Regions from separate parts of the Nonomuraea sp. NPDC050790 genome, predicted to be linked through region 3. Evidence: riboswitches for the same ligand, from Rfam matches in the RefSeq annotation. Region 3 holds a riboswitch; each other region holds the start of a gene.
The links. A riboswitch is a leader RNA that binds a small molecule or an ion and turns the genes downstream of it on or off. The one in region 3 is predicted to bind cyclic di-AMP.
Positions count from the first base shown of each region.

Region 1: it holds a riboswitch for cyclic di-AMP, as region 3 does, so the genes downstream of both, ACIBEJ_RS45645 (hypothetical protein) here and ACIBEJ_RS41460 (C40 family peptidase) in region 3, are expected to answer to the same signal.
Region 2: it holds a riboswitch for cyclic di-AMP, as region 3 does, so the genes downstream of both, ACIBEJ_RS42985 (NlpC/P60 family protein) here and ACIBEJ_RS41460 (C40 family peptidase) in region 3, are expected to answer to the same signal.

Region 1 covers NZ_JBITGF010000013.1:51,200-54,465, forward strand. Annotated here, with positions in the region: gene ACIBEJ_RS45640 (alpha/beta fold hydrolase) at 1-464, opposite strand, end outside; gene ACIBEJ_RS45645 (hypothetical protein) at 505-1,308, opposite strand; cyclic di-AMP (ydaO/yuaA leader) riboswitch at 1,494-1,632, opposite strand; gene ACIBEJ_RS45650 (DUF5302 domain-containing protein) at 1,798-1,998, opposite strand; gene ACIBEJ_RS45655 (aldo/keto reductase) at 2,070-2,924, opposite strand; gene ACIBEJ_RS45660 (class I SAM-dependent methyltransferase family protein) at 2,909-3,266, opposite strand, start outside.
Region 2 covers NZ_JBITGF010000011.1:84,938-88,203, forward strand. Annotated here, with positions in the region: gene ACIBEJ_RS42985 (NlpC/P60 family protein) at 85-1,128, opposite strand; cyclic di-AMP (ydaO/yuaA leader) riboswitch at 1,134-1,282, opposite strand; gene ACIBEJ_RS42990 (amino-acid N-acetyltransferase) at 1,619-2,188, shown strand; gene ACIBEJ_RS42995 (RDD family protein) at 2,274-3,266, shown strand, end outside.
Region 3 covers NZ_JBITGF010000010.1:143,623-146,888, reverse strand. Annotated here, with positions in the region: gene ACIBEJ_RS41465 (ROK family protein) at 91-1,257, shown strand; gene ACIBEJ_RS41460 (C40 family peptidase) at 1,349-1,918, opposite strand; cyclic di-AMP (ydaO/yuaA leader) riboswitch at 1,946-2,091, opposite strand; gene ACIBEJ_RS41455 (3-isopropylmalate dehydrogenase) at 2,191-3,237, shown strand.

The DNA.
Region 1 (3,266 bases), on a different contig from region 3:
GGCGGCGACATCAGCGTCGCGCTCGCCTCGGGCGTGGGCGGCGCGACCTGCGGACCCGGCGTGGACATGATCGAGGTCAGCGTCCGCACCCGCGCCGGGTGGTCGAGCGCGAGCTGCTGGGCGATCATCCCGCCCATCGACGCGCCGACGACGTGCGCCGCGGGCCAGCCGAGCGCGTCGAGCAGCCCGGCCGCGTCCCGCGCCATGTCCGCCAGCAGGTACGGCGAAGCGGGCGACCCGAATTCCGGAACGCCCGCCTCGTGCAGGTGTGTGGACTCACCGGCGTCGCGGTTGTCGAACCTGACGACGTGGTGGCCCTGCTCGGCGAGGAGCTCGCAGAACTCCTCGTCCCAGTGGATGAGCTGGGCGCCGAGCCCCATGATGAGCAGCAGCGGCCGTGCGTCCGGCGAGCCGAAGCTGTCGTAGACGATCTCGATGCCGTTGACGGCCGCGCGTTCGCTCATGAGGAACAGAATCACATTCTGTTCCTCATGAGTAAAGAGGTCAGCGCTCGAACGCCTTGCGGATGCGGCCGCGGGCCAGGAACAGGCCGCCGCCCAGGAAGGCCAGGCCGCTGACGAGGGCGAGGCCGCCCACGCCGTTGGACTCGGTCTCGCGGTTGGTGACCGCCGCGGCCAGCTCGGCCTGCGGCGCCTTCTCCTCGCGAGCCTTCTCCGGCGCCTTCTCCGCGACCTGCGCGGGCGCGGCGGGCTTGTCCTCTTCCTTCTTCTCGATCTTCTTCTCCGCGGTCACGACCGGGGGCTTGGCCGGGTTGGCGTCCTTGCGGGACCAGGCGCCGGTGGAGAAGGCGACGGGGTGGTTCTTCTTGCCCACGCCCGGGCCCCACTTGGTGATGACGTAGTCGATCTTGATGTGGCCCTGGCCGCCGACGCCGTCGACGGTCAGCGAGCTGGAGTTGAACTTGCCGCCGGTCAGCGAGGCGAAGGTCTTGGCGTCGAGGTCGAGCATGATGCCGCGGTTCGACGGTACGCCCGGGCCGCGGTCACCGACGAAGAACGGCTCCTTCTTGCCCTTGTAGATGACGTAGCCCTCGGTGAGCAGGGGCCAGCTCGGGCTGGCGGCCAGGCCCTTCTGCATGGGCTTGCCGGAGGCGGGAAGGCCGGTGTCGCCGTTGCGACCGGAGGCGTCGTCCCAGTAGTACGAAGCGGTGGTGGAGCCCTTGAGCAGGGGCTTCTTTTCGGAGAAGTCGTCCGCGTGTGCGGTTGCGCCGGTGCCGAGGGTGACCGCGCCGATGACGGCGGCGGAGGCGAGCATGGTGAAAGAACGCATGCCAAAGCGGGAAGACATGAAGAAGAGAAGTCCTTTGTGCGGGGACAGGGGAAAACGCGCTCGTCAAAGCGGCGTAGCCGGGCACAAAGCCGAACGGACGCTACGCGCTGGCGCGAAGTGGAGCTTGGGGAAGGGGGCCGCTCAGTAGGCGGCGGGTGAAACTACGCGGAATGGGGGCTCATCGCGGTGGTGCATGAAAAGATCAGTCCTCTCCATCTCGCCTACCGGGTTAGCTGACGGGTTCGGGCGTGGAGATGCCCTACCGACGCGGACGTCGGATTCACCCCAAAGGAACATTGGTTCCCCGGTTCCCGCGGGTACGGGATTCGGCGCCAGCCGGAGGCCTCTTCCTGCTGAAGGGCCAGGTCGCCGGGCTGGTATAGCTATGGACTGTAAGTGCCAAACACGTCAAAAGCAAAACAATCGCCATGAAACGGGCGAAGATCTACCTAAGAAGGTCAAGAAAAAGGGGGGTACGGCAATGCCGTACCCCCTCGGAACGTCGGCTCAGCCGCCGCTCTTGCGCCGGAACGAACGCTTGCTGGCAGCAGGGCCGTGCGCGCCGTGGATCTTCGACTGATCCGTGCCCCTGCCACCCGCACCCGAGTCGGTGTGCTGGTTGCGCTTACGCTCCAGGGCCTCCCGGAACTTGCGCTTCATCTCGTCCTCGGGAGTTTCGCTGACTTCCGGCTCCGGTGATTCCGCCATGAGGACCTCCTGGTGTTGGGGACCACAACAGCTTCGCACGACGGCCGACCTGACGCGAAACCGGGCACCGCTCAGCCCAGGCGGGCCAGCTCCTCCTCGGTGAGTTCGAGGTCGGCCGCGGCCAGGGAGTCGAGGATCGTCGCCGGGCGGCTCGAACCCGGGATCGGGATCATCACCGGGCTCCTGGCCAGCTCCCAGGCCAGGCAGACACGCTGCGGGGAGACCCCGCGCTCGGCCGCGACCTGCCCGAAGGCGGCGTGGCGGCTGCCCAGGCGGCCCACGTGGTTCATGCCGCCGAGCGGCTCCCACGGCAGGAAGGCCACGCCCAGTTCCTCGCAGACGTCCACCTCGGGCTCGCTGCTGCGGAAGCTCGGCGAGTACTGGTTCTGCACGCTCACCAGCCGCCCGCCGAGGATCTCGTTGGCCTGCCTGATCTGGGCCGGGTTCGCGTTGGAGATCCCGGCCATCCTGATCTTCCCGGCCGCCAGCAGGTCCGCGAGCGCGCCGATCGACTCCTCGTACGGCACCGCGGGATCGGGCCGGTGATGCTGGTAGAGCCCGATCGCCTCGACGCCCAGCGCCTTGAGCGAGCGGTCGCAGGCCTGTTTGAGGTACTCGGGCCGGCCGTCCACGGCCCAGCGCCCGCGTGGCCGGGTGTGCCCGCCCTTGGTGGCCACGAGCACCGCGTCCGCGTCGCCGCCCCAGCTCGCCAGCGCCTTGGCGACGATGCGCTCGTTGTGGCCGACCTCGGCCTCGGTCGGCGTGTAGGCGTCGGCCGTGTCGATCAGCGTGATCCCGGCGTCCAGGGCCGCGTGGACGGTCCTGATCGACTGCTCCTCGTCGGGCATGTGGCCCTCCACCGACATCGGCATGGCGCCGAGCCCGATGGCACTGACACTCATCTGACCGATCAGTCGTGTCTGCATGCGTCCATGGTCATACATTCCGGCGCCTGAGTCGCCGTCGTGACCGTGAACAGGCCGATCTTCTCCCTCCTGCTGACGACGTCGGCGTAGCCGGCCTCGACGGCCCAGGCGTGCAGGCGCTCGGCGGGGCGGCACTTCATCACCCACAGCCGCCCGTCGCGGTTGGGCAGCACGTTGGCGATGAACTCCAGTTGCGGGTGGCGGGTCTGCGTGGTGAAGATCAGCACGCCGTCGGGCGCGAGCAGGTCGCGGAGCCTGGCCAGCGACTTCCTGATCGTCTCGTCGTCCAGGATCAGCTCGTACAGCCCGCTGACCACGATGATGTCGGCCGGCCGGTCCAGG
Region 2 (3,266 bases), on a different contig from region 3:
GTGCCGCGCGCCGGGCACGCCGCGCCCCGTGCTCTGCGCCGGACAACCCGTGTGCCGTGCCCCGCGCGTCGTACCGCGTGGGGGTTAGTCGGCGATGCGGACGGCGCCTGCCCAGGGGCGGCGGGAGATGGAGGCCAGGCGGACCACGTCGCCGGTCTGGGGGGCGTGGACCATCATGCCGCCGCCGACGTAGATGCCGACGTGGTGCAGGTCGTTGTAGAAGAAGACCAGGTCGCCGGGGCGGAGTTCCTCGCGGGAGATGCGGGTGCCGGCGGTCCACTGGTCGCCGGTGTAGTGGGGCAGCGAGATGCCCACCCGCTGGTACGCCGCCATGACCAGGCCGGAGCAGTCGTAGGAACTGGGCCCCTCGGCCCCCCACACGTACGGCTTGAGCTGCTGTGTCAACGCCCACCTGGCCGCCTCGGCCGCCTTGCCGGAGCCGATGATCGGCAGGTTGACCCGGACCGCACGGGTCCCGGGACGGCCGGCCTCGCCGATGGCGCGCTGGAACAGGTCGCTCTCGACCTTCTTGACCAGCTTGCTGATCTTGTCGCGCCGCGCCTCCAGATCGTTGACGATCTTGGAGACCGCGTCGATGCGGGTCTTCGCCTCGGTCTGGGCCTTCGCGGCCAGTTCCCTGGCCCGGGTGACCTGGTTGACCTGCTCGCCCTGCTGCTGCTCCAGCGCGTAACTGGTCGCCGCGCGGTCGAGGAAGAGGTCGGGGTCGCCGGAGGCGGCGAAGGCGAGGGCGCGGCTGAAGCCGCCCATCATGTACTCGCTCTGGGCCAGCATCCCCGCCTTGTGCCGCTTGGCGGCGAGGTCGGCCTCGCTCGTGGCCAGTGTCTTCTTGGCGGCGTCGACGGCCTCCTGGGCGTCCTTGAGCTTCACCCGCTGGCCGTTGTACTGCTCGGTGAGCGTCTCGATCTCCAGGTGGAGCTTCTCGGCCTGCTCGGACAACTGCTTGAGCGACGGCTTCGGGTCGGCCGCTGCGGAACCGAGGGGGGTGACGACGAACGTCACCGCGGCTACGGCTGCCGTGAGAACGACCAACCGCTTCTTGATGCCTGGTTCGGGAGGGCGGGCATGCTTGCCCGCGGGCTTCCCCTCACGGTTACGCGTGCGCTTCACCAACCAGCTCCTCTCGTGGCCGCCTACCGGGTTAGCTGACGGGTTCGGGCCGGAGCAGCCCTACCGAGCCGTGGCTCGGATTCACCCCGGGGTGGCCTGAGGCCACCGGCGGGTCCCCGGCTCCCCTGGGGAGGGGATTAGGCGTGCCGCCGCGCGCAAAGCGCGGGTGACATCGACGCTGGACACTAGTGCACTCCTGGTTCGTGCTCAACCAGAACTGCCAAGTCGGTTGAGGTTTCACAACCGAAGTGTCACGGGGGGATCACGTGCTCCGCCGTACAAGAGCGACTTTATGCGCACTTTGCGGGTGCATGGGACGTACGTGAGGATCGGCGTCACCGAGGGAATCATTGCTCGTCATCGGGTATTCGCCTGGTGGTCGAGGGGGCGTCGCCTGTGGTCGGGCATGCTCGTCCACTAGGTGAGATGTTCGGGGAAGTAGGTGGGCAAATAGGGTTCAGCCGTAATTGCGTCTGTACTCTGAAGTGCCATGGAACAGGTCGTCGAACGGGCCGTACCCGACATCGAGGTCGTCGTCAGGCGAGCTCGTACGCCGGATGTCCGGACGATCAGGCGCCTGGTCGACACCTATGCCGGAGCCGGGCCTCGCCTGCTGGAAAAGGCCACGGTCACCCTTTACGAGGACGTCCAGGAGTTCTGGGTGGCCGAGCGTGACGGGCAGGTCGTGGGATGCGGCGCCCTGCACGTGTTGTGGGAGGACCTCGCCGAGATTCGCACCGTGGCCGTCGACCCCGACGTCCGCGGTCTCGGGGTCGGGAGCCAAATCGTTACCGCTTTGATCGGTACGGCCCGCGAACTCGGCCTGCGGCGGGTGTTCTGCCTGACATTCGCGGTGGATTTCTTCGCCGCGCATGGGTTCAACCCGATCAAGGGCACCCCGGTGTCCCCCGAGGTCTATGCCGAGCTGCTCGCCTCCTATGACGAGGGTGTAGCCGAGTTCCTCGACTTGGAGCACGTCAAGCCCAACACCCTGGGCAACACCAGGATGTTGCTCCACCTCCCGTCGTTTGACTCGGACCTCGACCAAAGGGAAAGGTGATTGTAGATACCTATGTCGATACGTTGGGCAGCGAAGGCATGTGTCCTGACATGTGCCACATGCACACTCGAAGCGAGGTGACACGGTGAGCACCGGACAGCCGCCGTATCCACAGGACGATCCCGGCGACAATTCCGGGACCCCCGAATACGGACAGCACAACGCGGGCCACGCACAGGGCGAGCCCGACCCGGACGTGACGGTCGTGGGCTACCGCCATGACGGTGACCCCTACGGCCAGCAGGGATACGGACAGCAGTCCGGCTCCCAGCCCGGTTATGGCCAGCCCCAGTACGGCCAGCAGCAGGGATACGGTCAGCAGCCCGGCTACGGTCAGCAGCCCGGTTCGCAGCCTGGCTACGGCCAGCAGCAACCCGGATACGGCCAGCCCGACTACAGCCAGCAGCAGTACGGCCAGCAGTCAGGCTCCCAGCCCGGCTACGGTCAGCAGCAGCCTGGTTATGGCCAGCAGCCCGGCTCGCAGCCGGGTTACGGCCAGCAGCAACCCGACTACGGCCAGCAGCCCGGTTACGGTCAGCAGCCCCAGTCCCAGCCCGGCTATGGCCAGCAGCAACCCGGGTACGGCCAGCAACCAGGCTCCCAGCCCGGATACGGCCAGCAGCAGCCCGGCTACGGTCAGCAGCCCGGCTCGCAGCCGGGTTACGGCCAGCAGCCCGGTTACGGCCAGCAGCCCCCGTCCGGGCAGCAGTACGCCCAGCCGGGTTACGGCCAGCAGCAGCCCGGCTATGGCCAGCAGCCCGGATACGGCCAGCAGCCCCAGGGCTACGGTCAGCAGGGCTACCAGCCCGGCTACGGCCAGCAGTACGGTCAGCCGGTGGGCGTACAGCCGCCCGGCGCGCCGGCCCCCCTGGCCGAGTGGTGGCAGCGCCTGGTCGCCCGAATCATCGACGGTGTGCTGTTCGGCATCGTCTACTGGGTGGTCAGCCTGATCATGGCCGGGATCTTCCTGGCGACGTACAGCTCCCTCGACGGTTCCACGTCGGGCTTCTTCGGCCCGGTGCTCGTCGGACTCATCGCGGGTGTGCTGATCGGGGCGCTCTATATCGCCTACGAGCTC
Region 3 (3,266 bases):
CGGGCAGGACCGGATCGGATGATGGTTGGTAAGAAAGGTAATTTACTATCCCGCGCGTTGGCTAGAGTCTGCCGTGAAGGGGAGGTCGCGGTGCGAAGCGAGCTGGGAAACCCGCGGTTGCTGCGGGTCATGAACGAGCGGCGGCTGCTGGACCAGCTTCACCGCGAGGGCCCCGCGTCCAGAGCCGACCTCGCCAAGGTCACCGGCCTGTCCAAGCCGACCGTCTCCGCCGCGCTGGCCGGGCTCGAGGAGGACGGCCTGGTCCACCTCGTCGGCGAGGTGTCCGGCCGCCCCGGCCCCGTCACCTCCCTCTACGACGTCAACGCCGCCTCGGCCCACGTCGCCGGCATCGACATCGGCCGCAACTGGATCCGGGTGGCGGTGGCCGATCTGCGGGGGGCGTTCGCGGGCCGTACCGACGGGCGTAACACCGCGCGGACCTCCGCCGAGCTGGGCGAACTCGTCGCGGGGCTGGCGCGGGCGGCGGCGCGGGAAGCCGAGCTCGACTGGTCGGCCATCGTCTGCGCGGTCGTGGGCTCGCCCGGCGTCTACGACCAGAACGCCGGCCGCCTCGACCTCGCCCCCAACCTCCCCGGCCCCGACCTGGCCGAGCGCCTGCGCGCCGCCCTCAACGTGGACCTGGTCATCGAGAACGACATCAACCTCGCCGCGGTCGGCGAGCACGCCTACGGCGAGGGCCGGGGCAAGTCGAACTTCGCCCTGGTCTCGATCGGCACCGGCGTGGGCATGGGCATCGTCGTCAACGGCGAGCTGTACGTGGGGGCCAGGGGCGCCGCGGGAGAGGTCTCCTACATCCCGGCCGTCGAGGAGCAGGCCGTGGACCAGCGGGACGCGCGGGAGCACGGGGCCACCGAGACCCTGGCCGCGGCGCCGGGCGTGGTGCGCGCGGCACGGGCCGCGGGGCTGTCCCTGGACACGGCCAAGGAGGTCTTCGCCGCCGCGGAGAGCGGCGACCGGGCGGCCCTGTCGGTCGTGGCCGCGGAGGGCCGCAGGATCGGCGGCCTGCTCGTGGCGGTGGCCGCCGTCCTGGATCCCGAGGTGATCGTGCTGTCCGGCGGCGTCGGGCACAACCTCGACCTGCTGGGCGAGGCCATCCAGCGCCGGATCGCCGAACTGGGCCCCCTCAGGCCCGCGGTCGTGGCCAGCGCGCTGGGCGACAGCGGCGTGTTGCTGGGCGCCGTCGCCCACGCGCGCGGCCGGGCCTGGGACCTGATCTTCTCCGCCCGTATGGGCTGAGGCCCTGCTATGTGCTGAGGCCCCGTATGGGCTGAGGCCCTGTTATGTGCTGATGCCCCGTATGGGCTGAGGCCCTGTTATGGGCTGAGGCTCAGAGGGTCGCGGTCGGCATGACGGGCGCCGGCGCGCGGCGCAGTTCGGCGAGACGGTCGGTGAGCTTGACGCCCTTGGGGTCCGGGCGCACCGCGCCCACGAACGCCCGCCGCCGCCACGAGCTCAGCTTCTCCTCCTTGACCACGTCCCCGGTACGCGGCGCGTGCACCATGTGACCAGGCTTGGAGATCATGCCCACGTGCCCCAACCCGGAGAAGAAGACCAGGTCACCGGGCTTGAGATCCTTCCAGGCGATCTTCCTGGAGAAGGCGGAGTACTGCTGGGCGGCGGTGCGGGGCAGTTCGATGCCCGCGCTCTCGTAGGCGCGCAGCATGAGTCCTGAGCAGTCGTAGCCGCGCCTGCCGGTGCCGCCCCAGACGTACGGCGTGCCGCGCTTGTCCATGGCGTAGGCCAGGGCCTTCTCCCAACTGGGCTTGGGCGCCTGCCGTTCCTGGACCTGCTTGACCACCTGACCGGTCAGCGTCACCTCGTAGGGGTCGACGGCGGCGCTGTCGGGAGCGGCGGTGGCGGGGGATGCGAGGGTGGCCGCGGTGACACAGGTGAGCACGGCGGTCGCGATGATGCGAGACAGGGGAATGTCCTTCCACACGGCCTACCGGGTTAGCTGTCGGGCTCGGGCTGGAAGTCGCCCTACCGCGCTGGGATGACGCGGATTCGCCCCATAGGGGAAGTGGGTCCCCGGCTCCGCGCTACGGTGCGCGGATTCGGCTCGTGGGACTCTAACGAAACAGTCAAAAGCGTGCAAATCGGGCAAAATGCAGTGTCCGAAAAATGAGATGGGTTGCTCGGCAGGCGAGACGAACCGGTAAGGTACCGCCCATGGAGTCGCGTAGCATTCGCCTGGCCGTCATCCCCGGAGACGGGATCGGCACCGAGGTCGTCAACGAGGGCCTCAAGGTCCTCGAAGCGGTCGGTCCCAAGTTCGACATCACGCACTACGACCTCGGCGCGGACCGCTACGCCAGGACCGGCGAAGTCCTGCCCGACTCCGTGCTCCAGGAGCTGCGCGGCTACGACGCGATCCTGCTCGGCGCCGTCGGCGACCCCCGCAAGGTGCCGCCCGGCCTGCTGGAGCGCGACCTGCTCCTGCGCATCCGCTTCGACTTCGACCACTACGTCAACCTGCGCCCGGTCAAGCTGCTGCCCGGCGTCGCGACGCCGCTGGCGAACACTCCGCCGGAGAACCTCGACATCGTCGTCGTCCGCGAGGGCACCGAGTCGCTCTACGCCGGGACCGGCGGCGCCATGCGCAAGGGCACGCCGTACGAGGTGGCGACGCAGGAGTCCATCAACACCGCCTACGGCGTCGAGCGCGTCGTCCGCTACGCCTTCGCCAAGGCGCAGAGCCGCCCGCGCAGGAAGCTCACGCTGGTCCACAAGACCAACGTGCTCACCTTCGCCGGCGACCTCTGGCAGCGCACCTTCGACCGCGTGGCCGAGGAGTACCCCGAGGTCACCACCGACTACGTGCACATCGACGCGGCCACGATGTTCTTCGTCAACCAGCCCGAGCGCTTCGACGTGATCGTCACCGACAACCTGTTCGGCGACATCATCACCGACCTCGGCGCCGCCGTGGCCGGTGGCATCGGCCTGGCGGCCAGCGGCAACATCAACCCCGAGGGCGCCGCGCCGAGCATGTTCGAGCCGGTCCACGGCAGCGCGCCCGACATCGCCGGGCAGGGCAAGGCCGACCCGACCGCCACGGTCCTCTCGGTCGCCATGCTCCTGGACCACCTCGGCCTGACCGCCGAGGCCGCCCGGGTCGAGCAGGCCGTCGCCGCCGACATCGCCGAGCGCGGCGCCGCCCGCACCACCGCGGAGATCGGCGACGACCTCGCCGCCCGAGTATCCGGCGGCGCCTGACGCCGCAGGCCACCGGCCCCGCGAGCGGC